3 regions of the Microbacterium sp. USHLN272 genome follow, and region 1 is predicted to be linked to each of the others. Evidence: predicted binding sites of a transcription regulator. Region 1 holds the regulator's gene; each other region holds the start of a gene.

Region 1 (4,691 bases):
GGGTCACAGCGCGCCCTTGGTCGACGGGATGCCGTCGATCAGCGGGTCGAACGCCTTGGCCTGCCGGAAAGCGCGCGCGAAGGCCTTGTACTCCGCTTCGGCGATGTGGTGCGGGTCGCGACCACCCAGCACGCGCACGTGAACGGTGAGCGCCGCGTTGAAGGCGATCGCCTCGAAGGTGTGCCGGACGAGCGAGCCCGTGAAGTGGCCGCCGATGAGGTGCTGCTCGAAGCCCGCAGGCTCGCCCTCGTGCACGAGGTACGGACGGCCGGAGATGTCGACGACGGCCTGGGCGAGCGCCTCGTCGAGCGGCACGAGCGCATCGCCGTAGCGCGAGATGCCCGCCTTGTCGCCGAGCGCCTCACCGATCGCCTGGCCGAGCACGATCGAGATGTCCTCGACGGTGTGGTGCGCATCGATGTGGGTGTCGCCCGAGGCCCGCACCGTCAGATCGGTGAGCGAGTGCTTGGCGAAAGCCGTGAGCATGTGGTCGAAGAACGGAACGGAGGTGTCGATGCGGCTGGCGCCGGTGCCATCGAGGTTCAGCTCGAGCTCGACGGTGGACTCCGACGTGCTGCGCACGCGGCGCGCGGTGCGCGGGGCCGGGGTGGGGGTGCTCATGAGGCCGATTCTATCGAGGCCAGCGCATCGAGGAACGCCGTGGTCTCGGCCTCGGTGCCCGCGGTGACGCGCAGGTGGCCGGGGATCCCGACGTCACGGACGAGCACGCCCTGCTCGTAGAGACGCTGCCACGTGGCCTTCGGATCGGAGACGCCGCCGAACAGCACGAAGTTGGACCAGGACTCGTGAGGCGTGTATCCGAGCGCCTCAAGCGTCGCTGTGATGCGATCGCGCTGCGCGACGATCTCCTCGACCATGCCCAGCATCACGTCGGAGTTGCGCAGCGCGGCGACCGCCGCCGCCTGGGTGAGCGCGCTCAGGTGGTACGGCAATCGCACGAGACGCAGGGCGTCGATGAACGCGGGATCGGCGGCCAGGTATCCCACCCGCGCTCCGGCGAAGGCGAAGGCCTTGCTCATCGTGCGCGACACCGCGAGCCGCGGGCGTCCCTCCAGCAGCGTGAGCGCCGAGGGCGCGTCGTGCGGAGCGAACTCCTGATAGGCCTCGTCGACCACGACCACACCGCGCGCGGCGGCATAGACGGCCTCGATGACGTCGAGTCCGAGCGGCGTCCCCGTCGGATTGTTCGGCGAGCACAGGAGCACCACGTCGGGATCGACCTGCTCGATCTGAGCGACCGCCTCTTCCGGGGTGATCGTGTAGTCGGGTTGACGCTCCCCCGCCACCCAGCGCGCGCCCGTCCCCTGGGCCAGCAGGGGGTACATCGAGTACGTCGGCGCGAAGCCGAAGACCGACCGCCCCGGGCCGGCGAAAGCCTGGAGGATGTGCTGGAGCACCTCGTTCGAGCCGTTGCCCGCCCAGATCTGCGAGGCGTCGAGGCCGTGACCGAGGTACTGCGCGAAGCCCTCACGGAGAGCCGTGAACTCGCGGTCGGGGTAGCGATTCACGTCGCGGAGCGCGACCGCGATGTCGTCGAGGATGTCGCTTGCCACGGCATCCGGTACGGGATGCGTGTTCTCGTTGACGTTCAGAGCGATCGGGAGCGGCGCCTGAGGTGCCCCATACGGGGTGAGCCCTCGGAGATCGTCGCGGAGAGGGAGATCATCGAGCGAAGAAGTCACCACTCCATGCTAGGCCGCACGGGCGGGGCAGCTCTCCGCGTTACCGCCTTTTGCGGTGGGGACGACGGCCGGACGAGTCAGCTCGCGTACTCCGCGGGGATCGACAGCTCCTGGCCGATCTGCAGCACGCCGCCCTGCAGCATGTTGAGACGAGTGATCTCGCCGATCACCTCTCGCGGGTCGGACTCGGGCGAGACCTCGGCCGCGATCGACCACAGCGTGTCGCCGGGCATCACGGTGACCGTCTCGAACGTCACCGTGCCGGCCCCCTCGCCGGTCGCCAGCGCGCTGCCGCCGCTGAGCGCGGCGAAGGCGATGCCGAATGCGAGAGGAAGCGCAGCCAGAGCGAGCAGCACACAACGACCGCGCGCCGTCAGCCGGAGACGCGTCGCCGGGCGGACCGGACGGACGGCTGCGGTGCTGAAGGTGATGCTGCTCATGTCGTTCTCCTCTGCCTTGCTCCGGTGAACCGGAGGTCTGTCATCACCCGCGAGCGATGACCACGTTGGCGTAGCGTTCGCATCCGCCTCTCGGCCGGGAGGGGCGAGTGCGAAGCTACGTTCCGAAGGTATCTTCGAATTCGAATATCTGTCAAGCTTTCTTCGAAATCACGTTCGTGATTTCACCGACACGCTCGAACAGATCTTCCACATCCGCGCTTTTCTCGGATACGGTTTCGATACCAACACCGAACCACGGGCCTCCGACATTCGAAGAAGGACGCCGGAATCGCGCACCGAAGGAGCATCATGAGCGAGATCACCGCCCCCGATCCCGAGGCACCGCGCACACGCCGTCGGAAGAGCCTGAGCCCCAAGCAGATGGCCATTCTCGAGGTGATCCAGTCGTCGATCGCCCAGCAGGGGTATCCGCCGAGCATGCGCGAGATCGGTGACGCCGTCGGGCTCAAGTCGCTCTCGAGTGTGACCCACCAACTCGGCCAGCTCGAGCTCAGCGGCTACCTGCGTCGCGATCCCGGCAAGACCCGTGCGATGGAGGTCCTGATCGATCTCCCCGGCACGAGCACCGAGAACCCCGCCGATGTCGCCACTCCCGTGGGCGACGCTGCTCTGGTGCCCCTCGTCGGTCGCATCGCCGCCGGCGTCCCGATCACGGCCGACCAGCACGTCGAGGAGATCTTCCCCCTGCCGCGACAGCTCGTCGGCAAGGGCGACCTGTTCATGCTCAAGGTCTCGGGCGAGTCCATGATCGACGCGGCGATCTGCGACGGCGACTGGGTCGTCGTCCGCTCCCAGCACACCGCCGAGAACGGCGAGATCGTGGCGGCGATGCTCGACGGTGAGGCGACGGTCAAGACCTTCCGGCGCCGCGACGGCCACACCTGGCTGCTTCCGCGCAACTCGGCGTTCGAACCGATCCTCGGCGACGAAGCCGTCGTCCTCGGAAAGGTCGTCGCCGTCCTCCGCGCGGTCTGACGCACGCCCGGGCCCGGCGCGCTCGCGCCGACGCATAGGCTCGAAGCATGTCGTCACCGTACGGTTCCTGGCCCTCGCCCTTCACCCCGGCATCCGTCGCCGCGGCCTCCCCGCGCCTCGACGGAGCACGATTCGTCGGCGAGGAGATCTGGTGGGCGGAGTCCGTACCCGCAGAGGGCGGTCGCATGACGGTGCGCTCATCGCTCGGACATGAGGTGCTCCCCGCTCCCTGGAGCGCCCGATCGCGCGTGCACGAGTACGGCGGTGGAGCATGGACGGCGGACGCCGATGGCACCCTCTTCTTCGTCCAGGCCGACGATCAGCGCGTCTACCGGCTCGGTCGCGGCACGGAGCCTGTCGCTCTCACTCCTCCGGGCCCCGCCCACGGCGGGCTGCGCGTGCAGGACAGCCGCCTTCTCGCCGTCCGCGAGGACCTGACCTCGACCGAGCACCGTCGGGCGATCGTCGAGATCCCGACCGACGGGTCTGCCGCGGAGTCCCCGTCCGCCGTCATCGTGCACGCCGAGAGCGGCGCCTTCTACGCCCATCCCTCCCTCTCCCCCGACGGCACGAGGCTGGCCTGGGTCGAATGGTCGGGCGAGCGGATGCCGTGGGACGAAGCGCACCTGCGTCTGCGTGACCTGCGCTCCGGCGAGACGGGCTCGGTGTCCACACGTGCGGCCCTGCAGCCGGAGTGGATATCCGAGAACGAACTCCTCTTCGCGGACGACCGAGACGGGCGCTGGGCCGTGCACCGTGTCACCGTCGACGGGATCGTGCCCACGGCCGCGCCGGTCCCTCTCACCTCCGCCGACGCCGACACCGGCTACGGACTGTGGGTGCTCGGCAATCGCTGGTTCCAGCCCCTCGATGACGGCCGTCTCGTGGCCGTGCGCACGAACGGCCGCGACGAGATCGTCGTCCTCTCCGGCGACGGTTCCGAGCGACGCCTCGAGGTGCCGTGCGACGGGCACGTGAGCATCGATGACGTCGTCGGCTCGCTCGTCCTGCTCTCGGGGAACGGATCGGGCGTCACCTCCGGCGTGTGGTGCGCCGATCTCGGCACGGGTGCCGTCGTCGCGGTCCGCGGAGGCGAGGCCGTCGATCCCGCGTGGATGCCGCCGCCCCTCGCTCTCACCTTCGACGGCCGTCACGGCCCGGTGCACGCCTACGCGTATCCGCCCGCGAACCCGGGTGCTGCGGCATCCACCGACGAACTCCCGCCGTACCTGGTGCTGGTGCACGGCGGCCCGACCGCTCACGTGACCGGGGCGACCTCGGCGGCGCTCGCGTTCTACACGAGCCGCGGGATCGGGGTGCTCGACGTGAACTACGGCGGGTCGACCGGCTACGGGCGCGCCTATCGCGAGCGGCTCGACCGCCAGTGGGGCGTCGTCGACGTCGACGACGTCATCGCTGCGGCGCACGGCCTCGCGGCGGCGGGCCTCGCGGACCCGACGCGCATCGCGATCCGCGGAGGCTCGGCCGGTGGTTGGACGGTCCTCTCCGCGCTCGTGCGCGGGGGCGCGTTCGCGGCGGGCATCTCGCGCTA
Region 2 (4,691 bases), 100 kb from region 1:
AGCCTGCTGGGGGCGCCGCGCGATCGTGATCCGCGCCACCTCATCGCGCACAGCGAGAACGACCACCTCTGGTACCGCGACGGGCATCCGTTCCTGCCCGAGCACGCGTCCCGTCTCGGTGATGTCACGACGGTGCATTCGTGGATCTTCAACGGCACCGCGGCGCGCTACGGCGGCCTCTCGTCGCCGTCGGTTCGCCACGCCGAGTGGATGATCGAGCTCTCGAAGGCGTTCGCGACCGATCCGCAGCGGAAGGTGTGGCTGCAGGAGGTGGGTGCGCCGTCGATGAATCTCGCCGACGACGAGATGCCCGAGTTCGCCACGCGCACGGTCGAGGCGGCGCTGACCACCGAGGGCCTCTACGGCATCACGTGGTGGTGCTCGCATGACGTATCGCGCTCGCTCGGGGACTACAAGGATCTCGAGTACTCGCTCGGACTGCTCGACACCGAGAACGTCGTCAAGCCGCTGGGTCGGCGGTTCGCGGAGCTGGTCGCTCAGGCGCGGGCGGATGCTGCGGGTGCCGGTGACTCTCCGGTCATGCCGCGCACCGTGGGTGTGGTGATCGACGTGGACACCGACGACCTTCCGCTCTCGCGCACCGACCTCGCCCCCGGCGGGCGGGTGTTCGAGCGCTGGCACGAGCTGCGGGAGCAGGGCGAGCCCGTGACCGTCGTCACCTCGCGCACCGCTCAGGATGCCGCCTCTCTCGCCACTCGCGGAATCGAGACCGTCGTCGAGGTCGCGCAGCGCGCCTGACGGCGTCGTGCCTGACGGCGTCGTGCCTGACGACGTCGCGCCTGAGTGCCGGAAGACATCGCGCCCGTTGGCATCATGCCGGAGGGCGATTCACCGGCTGTCGGAGAACCTGACCGTGTTCTGCTCGGGCGGGCGGTCGATGTAGGTCGTTCCGGTCGGGCTGGTCCAGACGAGATCGCCGGTGGTTCTGATGGTCTGATCTGCTCCTCCGCCTTCGAGATGGAGCCCGACGTCGTCCTCCCTGGGGCGCCGGTGTTGGACGCGCCAGAGCGAGTGGTGTTTGAGCGTGTGGTGTCGTCGGCAGAGGTGCGCGAGGTTGGTGGCGCAGGTCTCACCGCCGTCGGACGCGGCGTGGGTGTGGTCGATGTCGCATCGTCGTGCGGCGATGTTGCAGCCGGGGAAGCGGCAGCGTTGGTCGCGAGCCCGGAGGTGTCGGGCGAGCTGATCCGACGGGCGGTAGCGGTCGACGGCGAGGAGTGCGCCGGTGATCGGGTGTGTGAGCACCCGTTCCCATCCGGTCGCGTCGCCTGCGAGGAGGCGTGCGGTGCGGGTGTCGATGGGGGAGCGGCCGTCGAGCTCTGCCGGGGGTGCGCCGGAGGCGCTGCCGCCGTTGTGGCCGCCGGTGTCGTCGTCCATGAGGGTGAAGACGGGGACGGTGACCTCGACTCGTGCGCGGATCTCGCCGAGCAGTCCCGCCTCGGTGTCGTGCCCGGTCGGCGCGCCGGTGAGTGCGATGTCGGCGAGCAGGTCGGCGCGCAGCTGATCGGTCGTGCGGGTGTCGGAGTCGCGGTCCGTGTCGGTGGGGGAGTCGATATCCGGGTCGGTCCCCTTCGCCGCCTTCCGGGCCCGCCCGTTCTCCACGGTGATCGTCCGCGCCATGCGCGTCAGCCGGTCGTGGATTCCGTGGACGAGGACGGCGGGCCCGAGCATCCCGAGTTCGGCCATCCCGTCGTCGAGGTCCTTCACCCACACCCGCCGCAACTCCCGCGCGTCGCGGTGACGCTCGGTGACGGTGCGGGCCTGGTACTGCTCCGCGATCCGCCGCGCCACCCGTCGCAGTCTGTTCGGCGACTCGACCACCGCCGCCTCCACCGCTCGCGCCGCATACCGCGCTCGATCGGCCGGGTCGTCCAGATGTGCGCCCGCGTCGACGATGACCCGGGCGTGGGTGGCGCTGATCCGCCCCCCGCCCTGCGCTGCCCACACCTCGGCGAATCGCTCGACCGCCCACGATGCCTCGTCCATCCGCCGCTCGATCGTACGGTCGCTCGCCCGCACTGCCGCCCCGATCTCCGCCGCCACCGCCCGCAGGGCCATGTCGCCGTGATCGGGATGCGCCGCCTGCCGTGCGATGTCGACCGCGACGCGAGCGGCGACGGCGAGCATCCCGTCGCGCACGGCTGACAGCCGAGCGATCGTCTCCTCGACCGCCCGCACCGAGCCCACCAGATCGGCGATCATCGCCGTCTGGGAGTCCGTTGCGTCGAGCAGTTCCGTCATGCGAACAGCCCACCACGGACCACCGACATTCGAACATATAGACGAAGAATCGTCGCCAATCGGACCGGAGGTTCCCCACAGCGCCGCACCGCAGCTCTGGGCCGACCTCACATGTCCGACGAGCGCAGCCACCTCTACCGTGGCTTCCCACCGGCGGTATCCAGCGGCATCCAGCGGCATCCGATGAAGGGGAAAACGACATGAGATTCGACCTCCGCCGACTGCTCGGCATCCCGACCGCGATCGCACTCACGGCGGGCGCGACCCTGGCGCTCGCCGCCGCGACCGACACGCCCGCGTCGTCCTCCCCACCCGTCACCCACACCGTCGCCGCCTCGGCCGAAAGCCCCGACGAGTTCATCCGCGACGTCCAGACGTGGACGACCACCTCCGCCGCCGGTCGCGACTACAAGATCTCGGTCGCCCTCCCGGCGAACTACGACGAGAACGGCGATCCGTATCGGGTCCTCTACGTCACCGACGCGAACGCCGAGTTCGGAACAGCCGTCGAAGCCGCACGGCTGAACGCTCCCGGCACGATGGTCGTCGGCATCGGGTACGACGACCCCGGCCAGGGCTTCGCGGCCTCCGGAGTGCGCCGCACGCTCGATCTCACCCCGACCGAGATCACGGCCGACGTGCCCACCGGCGGTGCTCCCGAGTTCCTCGACTTCCTGAGATCCGAACTCGTCCCGCAGATCGAGAGCGAGTTCCGCGCCGACCCCGGCGACCGCGCACTCATGGGCCATTCCTTCGGCGGTCTCTTCGCCACCTATGCACTGCTCCACAACGACGGACTCTTCCACCGGTTCGTCATCGCGAGCCCCTCGATCTGGTGGGACGACCGCACGATCCTCGACATGGAGGCCGACTACGCCGAGACGCACGATGCGCTCGACGCGCGCGTCTTCCTCTCGGTCGGAGAGCTCGAGGAGACGACCTCCGGGTTCCCGATGACCAGCGACATGACGAGCTTCGCGCACACGCTCGCCGCCCGCGCTTACGACGGACTCGAACTGGGCGCCACGGTCTTCGACGACGAGACCCACCTCTCGGTGATCGGAGCGGCGTTCAGCCGCGGGCTGAGATTCATCTACGCAGCGCCGGGCACCGACGTTCCGGGAACGTCCCTGCCGGAGCAGCAGGACGTCGCCCCGCAGATCGTCACGCAGCCGTCGGATGCCGAGATCCCCGCGGGAGCGACCGCGACCTTCACCGCCACGGCGACAGGAACCCCCGAACCCACCGTGATCTGGCAGACGCAGCTGCCGGATGCCGGTGACTGGGTGACGATCCCGGATGCCGCCGCCCCCACCCTCACGATCGACGCCGTCCCGGCATCCGCCTCCGGCACCCGCTATCGCGCGGTCTTCACCAACGCCGTGGGCGAGTCCGCGACCGAGCCCGCCACGCTCACCGTGACGGTCGCCCCGGAGGCGCCCGCCTCCCCGTCCGCCGACGACCTCACCGACGACAACCGCGGCCCCGTCACCGCACCGGTCACCGTCGCGCAGGGGGCGCCCTTCGATCTCTCGCTCGGACCCGACCTCGCCGGCGCGAAGGTCGACGTCTACCTCTTCTCCGACCCCACCCACCTCGGCACGCTCGCGGTTTCGTCTGCCGGCATCGTGCAGGCGATCGTTCCGACGGATGCCGCGCTCGGGGCGCACCGCGTCGCCGTCTACGCCACCGACGGCGCGCTCATCGGCTGGGCGCCGGTCGAGGTCGTCGCGGCGGCGTCCGGCGGGGCGACCGCTCCGGGCGATCGCCTGGCCAACACGGGAGCGGACGCCGGGGCCATCGCCCCGATCGCCCTCGCCGCGAGCGCCGCAGTGCTCCTCGGGGGAGGGGCCGCGCTGCTCGCCCGCCGGCGACGCAGCAGCGTGCGCTGACCCCCGCGCACCCGGTTACCCTGGACAGTGACATGGCACATCTTCTGGGGGCCGAGGCCCTGCACCTCGAATATCCGACGAGGGTCGTCTTCGACTCCGTGACGCTCGGCATCGAGGAGGGGGATCGCATCGGCATCGTCGGCCGCAACGGCGACGGCAAGTCGAGCCTGCTCGGCATGCTCGCGGGCATCAAGGAACCGAACTCGGGTCGCGTCACGGTGCGCGGCGGAACGACGATCGGTGTGCTCGATCAGGCGGACACGCTCCCCGACGAGCTCACGATCAGTCAGGCCGTCGTGGGCGACACCCCCGAGTACGAGTGGGCGGGTGACGCTCGCACCCGCGACGTGATCGAGGGGCTGCTGACCGACCTCCCGTGGGATGCCGAGATCGGCTCCCTCAGCGGTGGTCAGCGCCGCCGCGTCTCGCTCGCCCGCCTCCTCGCCGGCGACTGGGACGTCATCGCCCTTGACGAGCCGACCAACCACCTCGACGTCGAGGCGATCACGTGGCTCGCCGGGCACCTCAAGAAACGCTGGG
Region 3 (4,691 bases), on a different contig from region 1:
GCACGCACCCGATGACGATCGGCGTGGGCAAGGACGTCGGCGGCAACATCGTCATCGCGAACCTGGCGAAGATGCCCCACCTCCTGGTCGCCGGTTCCACCGGTTCCGGAAAGTCCAGCTTCGTGAACTCGATGATCACGAGCCTGCTGATGCGTGCGCGCCCGGCGGACGTGCGCATGGTGCTGATCGACCCGAAGCGCGTCGAGCTCACCAGCTACGCGGGTGTGCCGCACCTGATCACTCCGATCATCACCAACCCGAAGAAGGCGGCCGAGGCGCTGCAGTGGGTCGTCAAGGAGATGGACATGCGATACGACGACCTCGCGTCGTTCGGATTCCGTCACATCGACGACTTCAACCGTGCGGTGCGCGCCGGCGAGGTCGAGGTACCCGTCGGCAGCGAGCGCGTGCTCAAGCCGTATCCGTACCTCCTCGTCGTGGTCGATGAGCTCGCCGACCTCATGATGGTCGCCCCGCGCGACGTCGAGGACTCGATCGTGCGCATCACCCAGCTCGCCCGTGCGTCCGGCATCCACCTGGTGCTCGCGACCCAGCGCCCGAGCGTCGACGTGGTGACCGGCCTGATCAAGGCCAACGTGCCATCCCGTCTCGCGTTCGCGGTGACGAGCGTCACCGACAGCCGCGTGATCCTCGACAGCCCCGGTGCCGACAAGCTCATCGGACAGGGTGACGCACTGTTCTCGCCGATGGGTTCCTCGAAGCCGTTCCGTCTGCAGGGCGCGTGGGTCGATGAGAAGGAGATCGACGCGGTCGTCAAGCACGTGACGCGACAGGCCCGGCCCGAGTACCGCAACGACGTCCAGGAGGCGCTGGAGCCGCGCAAGAAGGAGGTCGACGAAGACATCGGCGACGACCTCGAGCTGCTGTTGGCCGCCGCCGAGCTGGTCGTTTCCTCGCAGTTCGGATCGACCTCGATGCTGCAGCGCAAGCTCCGCGTCGGCTTCGCCAAGGCCGGACGCCTGATGGATCTGCTCGAGTCGCGCGAGATCGTCGGCCCGTCCGAGGGTTCCAAGGCTCGTGACGTGCTCGTCACGGCGGAGCAGCTCGGGGGAGTGATGGCGAAGCTGCGCGGTGAAGATGTTCCCGCGGCGCCGGCGGCTCCCGCCCCGGCACCGGCGGCGGCGATGGCCTCCGATCCTCTCGACGCGCAGTTCGAGGGTCTTCCCGTCGTCGAGGCCGAGGGCGATGAAGACGCCTGGGGCCTGACGGGACGCGACTGATGGCGATTCCTCGGCAGCTGCCCAACGCGATCACCATCGCGCGCATCCCGCTCGCGGTGGTGTTCTTCGTACTGCTCCTGCTCGGAGGTACCTACGGGGTTCCCGATCTCGCGCTGCGCTGGACTGCCGCCATCCTGTTCATCTTCGCCATCTCGACCGACTGGGTCGACGGCTACCTCGCCCGCCGCTACGAGATCGTCAGCGATTTCGGCAAGCTCTGGGATCCGATCGCCGACAAGCTGTTGACGGGCGCGGGTTTCATCGGACTCGCGATCCTCGGCGAGGTGTCCTGGTGGATCGTCGCGATCATCCTCGTTCGCGAGTGGGGCATCACGATCCATCGCCTGATGATCGTCAACGAGCACGTCGTCGCGGCGGCGTGGATGGGCAAGGTGAAGACCGCTGTGCAGGGTGTCGCTCTGGCCTGGGCGCTGATGCCTCTGCACGTGGTGATCGGCCTTCCCGCCTGGACCCTCATCACCTTCGTGCTCATGCTCGTGGTGCTGGTGCTGACCATCTGGAGCGGGATCGACTACGTCGTCGCCCAGGTGCGCGGAGCGCGTCGGAGTCGATGACCGACCTCGCGGCATCCGTGATCGAGACGCTCGGGCGTCGCGGCTGGACACTCGGCGTGGCGGAATCGCTCACGGGCGGGGCGGTGATCGCCGAACTCGTCGGCGTGCCGGGTGCGTCCTCCGTGGTTCTCGGCGGAGTGGTGGCGTACGCGACGCCGGTCAAGCACACGCTGCTCGGGGTGGACGAGTCGCTCCTCGACCGTGAGGGCCCGGTGCATCCTGAGGTCGCGCGGCAGATGGCACGTGGTGTCCGGCACGCCGTGAGCGTGGACGGCATCGACGCGGCAGTCGGCGTCGCGACGACGGGAATCGCCGGCCCCGTCTCGCCCGACGGGCAACCGGTCGGAACCGTGCACATCGCCGTCGCCACGCCGGAGCGCATCGAGGCGCGATCGTTCCTCTTCCCCGGTGACCGGAATCGGATCCGGTCGGCGTCCGTTCGAGCCGCCCTCGAGATGGTCCGAGAGCTGTGCCGGGAATAGTCGCCGTCGCGACGAGGTTATTGATTTCGTGCTCACACTCAAACCACAGAGTGCAGTTGTAGATTTTATGAAGGTCGGCGAGGTTATACTGGCCATCACTTCGGGGGAGACTCCGAGAAACCGATTGGGGAGGAGGTTCCGATGATTCTTGTACGACAGGAAATCGGCGATGTGCTGAGGGACTTCCGTCTGCAGAAGGGGCGCACCCTTCGGCAGGTCGCGAGCAAGGCTTCCGTGGCGCTCGGCTATCTGAGCGAAGTGGAGCGCGGTCAGAAGGAAGCGTCGAGCGAGATCCTCGCCTCCGTCGCCGATGCGCTCGACGTCCCCATCTCCACCATCATGCGCGAGGTCGGAGATCGCATCTCCGTACTCGAGGGCATCCAGGTGTTCCCCGACGTCGTTCCCGACGATCTGGTCGCCTCGATCGAGCCCGAGCTCTCGCTCCACTGAGCCCACGCACCCCGTCGTTGCGCGATGCGTCGAAGTGAGTTCCTGCGTGCCGTCGAGGACGAGTTCCCCGGCCGCACGTCGTCGGTGTTGAACGATCTGGTGCTGACCCCGCTCGCCGGTCGCACGGCGAAAGAGGCTCTGGCTGCGGGGATACCCCCGCGAGAGATCTGGTTCGCGCTCTGCGACGAGATGGAAGTGCCCGAGAACCGACGGCACGGTGCCGGCCGGCTGGAGCCGCGTCGGCGCTGAGTTCGCGCATGCGTTCGATCGATGTCGAGATCGGATGCCGGGACCCGGCGTGTCGTCGAATATTCGTTCGAAGCGGGCGTAGTCTTCTGCACAGTGGTTCAGACGCTCGTGTTCTCCACTGTTCGTGTGACTTGACGACGCAATGTCGGAGGCTCCTCGTACGGTGAAGACATGGCCACCGAGCCATACGCCTTGTCGGAGAGTTGCTTCCAGCCGGAAGCGCCGCGACAGCCTACAGGCGGCACCACGCGAAGCAGAAGGAGCACGACATGCCATCTCCCGCCGACCGCGAGAAGTCCCTCGAGACCGCACTCGCCCAGATCGACCGCCAGTTCGGAAAGGGCTCGGTCATGCGGCTGGGCAGCGACGAGCGCGCACCCGTCGCAGTCATCCCCACCGGCTCCATCGCCCTCGACGTCGCTCTCGGCGTCGGAGGCCTCCCGCGTGGCCGCATCGTCGAGATCTACGGCCCGGAGTCCTCGGGTAAGACCACGCTCACGCTGCACGCGATCGCCAACGCCCAGCGCGCCGGTGGTATCGCGGCGTTCATCGATGCCGAGCACGCGCTCGACCCCGATTACGCCGCCAAGCTCGGCGTCGACATCGACGCCCTGCTCGTCTCGCAGCCCGACACGGGTGAGCAGGCGCTCGAGATCGCCGACATGCTCGTGCGCTCCGGTGCCATCGATCTGATCGTCATCGACTCCGTGGCAGCGCTCGTGCCCCGCGCCGAGATCGAAGGTGAGATGGGCGACTCGCACGTGGGTCTGCAGGCGCGACTGATGTCGCAGGCGCTTCGCAAGCTCACCGGTGGTCTGAACCAGACCAACACCACGATGATCTTCATCAACCAGCTGCGCGAGAAGATCGGTGTGTTCTTCGGCTCTCCCGAAACGACCGCCGGTGGTAAGGCGCTCAAGTTCTATGCATCGGTTCGCCTCGATATCCGTCGCATCGAGACCCTGAAGGACGGCACCGACGCGGTGGGTAACCGTACCCGCGTGAAGGTCGTCAAGAACAAGATGGCCCCGCCCTTCAAGCAGGCAGAGTTCGACATCCTCTACGGAGTCGGCATCTCGCGCGAGGGTAGCCTGATCGACTTCGGTGTCGAGCACGGAATCGTCAAGAAGTCGGGGTCGTGGTACACCTACGACGGTGACCAGCTTGGTCAGGGCAAGGAGAACGCCCGTACGTTCCTCCTGAACAACACCGACGTGGCACTCGCCATCGAGACGCAGATCCTGCAGAAGCTCGGCATTGGCGGCGCGGCTGCTCCCGCCGCTCCGGCAGATGAGCTCGCCGAGCGTCGCCCGGCCTGATCATGAACGGTGAGAACGGGGGCGGTCCGCATCAGGACATCGGGCGGGTCGCCCCCGTCATCCCTCTTTTCGGAGCGCGCGGCGTAACCCCGCCGCCCGCGACCGCGAAGACTCCCGATACACCGGTGGAGCCACCCGCTCCAGTATCCGCTTCCATCTCACTCGTCTCGTTCGTCGACGACCGAATCCCCGGCGACGATGCGCCGGACCCGGTCGAGGTTCGAAAAGCGGCCGAAGAGAGTCTGGTGCGCAAGCTCCGTACTCGATCGCTCTCGGTCTCCGAGGCCCGGCAGGTCTTGAGGACTCACGGGCTCGATGGCACACAGATCGACGACGTCATCGACGACTTCCTCCGGCGCCGGTATCTCGACGATC

What was found. The regulator LexA, encoded in region 1, represses DNA repair genes until DNA is damaged. The targets are predictions, from matches to a motif close to TCGAACANNTGTTCGA.
Region 2: the regulator LexA is predicted to act here: its motif matches at 2,289-2,304, upstream of WFJ97_RS13975 (HNH endonuclease signature motif containing protein).
Region 3: the regulator LexA is predicted to act here: its motif matches at 3,053-3,068, upstream of recA (recombinase RecA).

What each region holds. Positions count from the first base shown of each region.
Region 1 covers NZ_JBBCRA010000002.1:34,302-38,992, forward strand. Annotated here, with positions in the region: gene hisH (imidazole glycerol phosphate synthase subunit HisH) at 1-7, opposite strand, end outside; gene hisB (imidazoleglycerol-phosphate dehydratase HisB) at 4-621, opposite strand; gene WFJ97_RS13485 (histidinol-phosphate transaminase) at 618-1,703, opposite strand; gene WFJ97_RS13490 (LysM peptidoglycan-binding domain-containing protein) at 1,781-2,143, opposite strand; gene lexA (transcriptional repressor LexA) at 2,453-3,139, shown strand; gene WFJ97_RS13500 (S9 family peptidase) at 3,187-4,691, shown strand, end outside.
Region 2 covers NZ_JBBCRA010000002.1:136,016-140,706, reverse strand. Annotated here, with positions in the region: gene WFJ97_RS13980 (glycoside hydrolase 5 family protein) at 1-759, shown strand, start outside; gene WFJ97_RS13975 (HNH endonuclease signature motif containing protein) at 850-2,259, opposite strand; gene WFJ97_RS13970 (alpha/beta hydrolase-fold protein) at 2,460-4,151, shown strand; gene WFJ97_RS13965 (ABC-F family ATP-binding cassette domain-containing protein) at 4,184-4,691, shown strand, end outside.
Region 3 covers NZ_JBBCRA010000001.1:714,389-719,079, reverse strand. Annotated here, with positions in the region: gene WFJ97_RS03650 (DNA translocase FtsK) at 1-1,241, shown strand, start outside; gene pgsA (CDP-diacylglycerol--glycerol-3-phosphate 3-phosphatidyltransferase) at 1,241-1,816, shown strand; gene WFJ97_RS03640 (CinA family protein) at 1,813-2,298, shown strand; gene WFJ97_RS03635 (helix-turn-helix domain-containing protein) at 2,440-2,748, shown strand; gene WFJ97_RS03630 (DUF3046 domain-containing protein) at 2,773-2,997, shown strand; gene recA (recombinase RecA) at 3,267-4,316, shown strand; gene WFJ97_RS03620 (regulatory protein RecX) at 4,562-4,691, shown strand, end outside.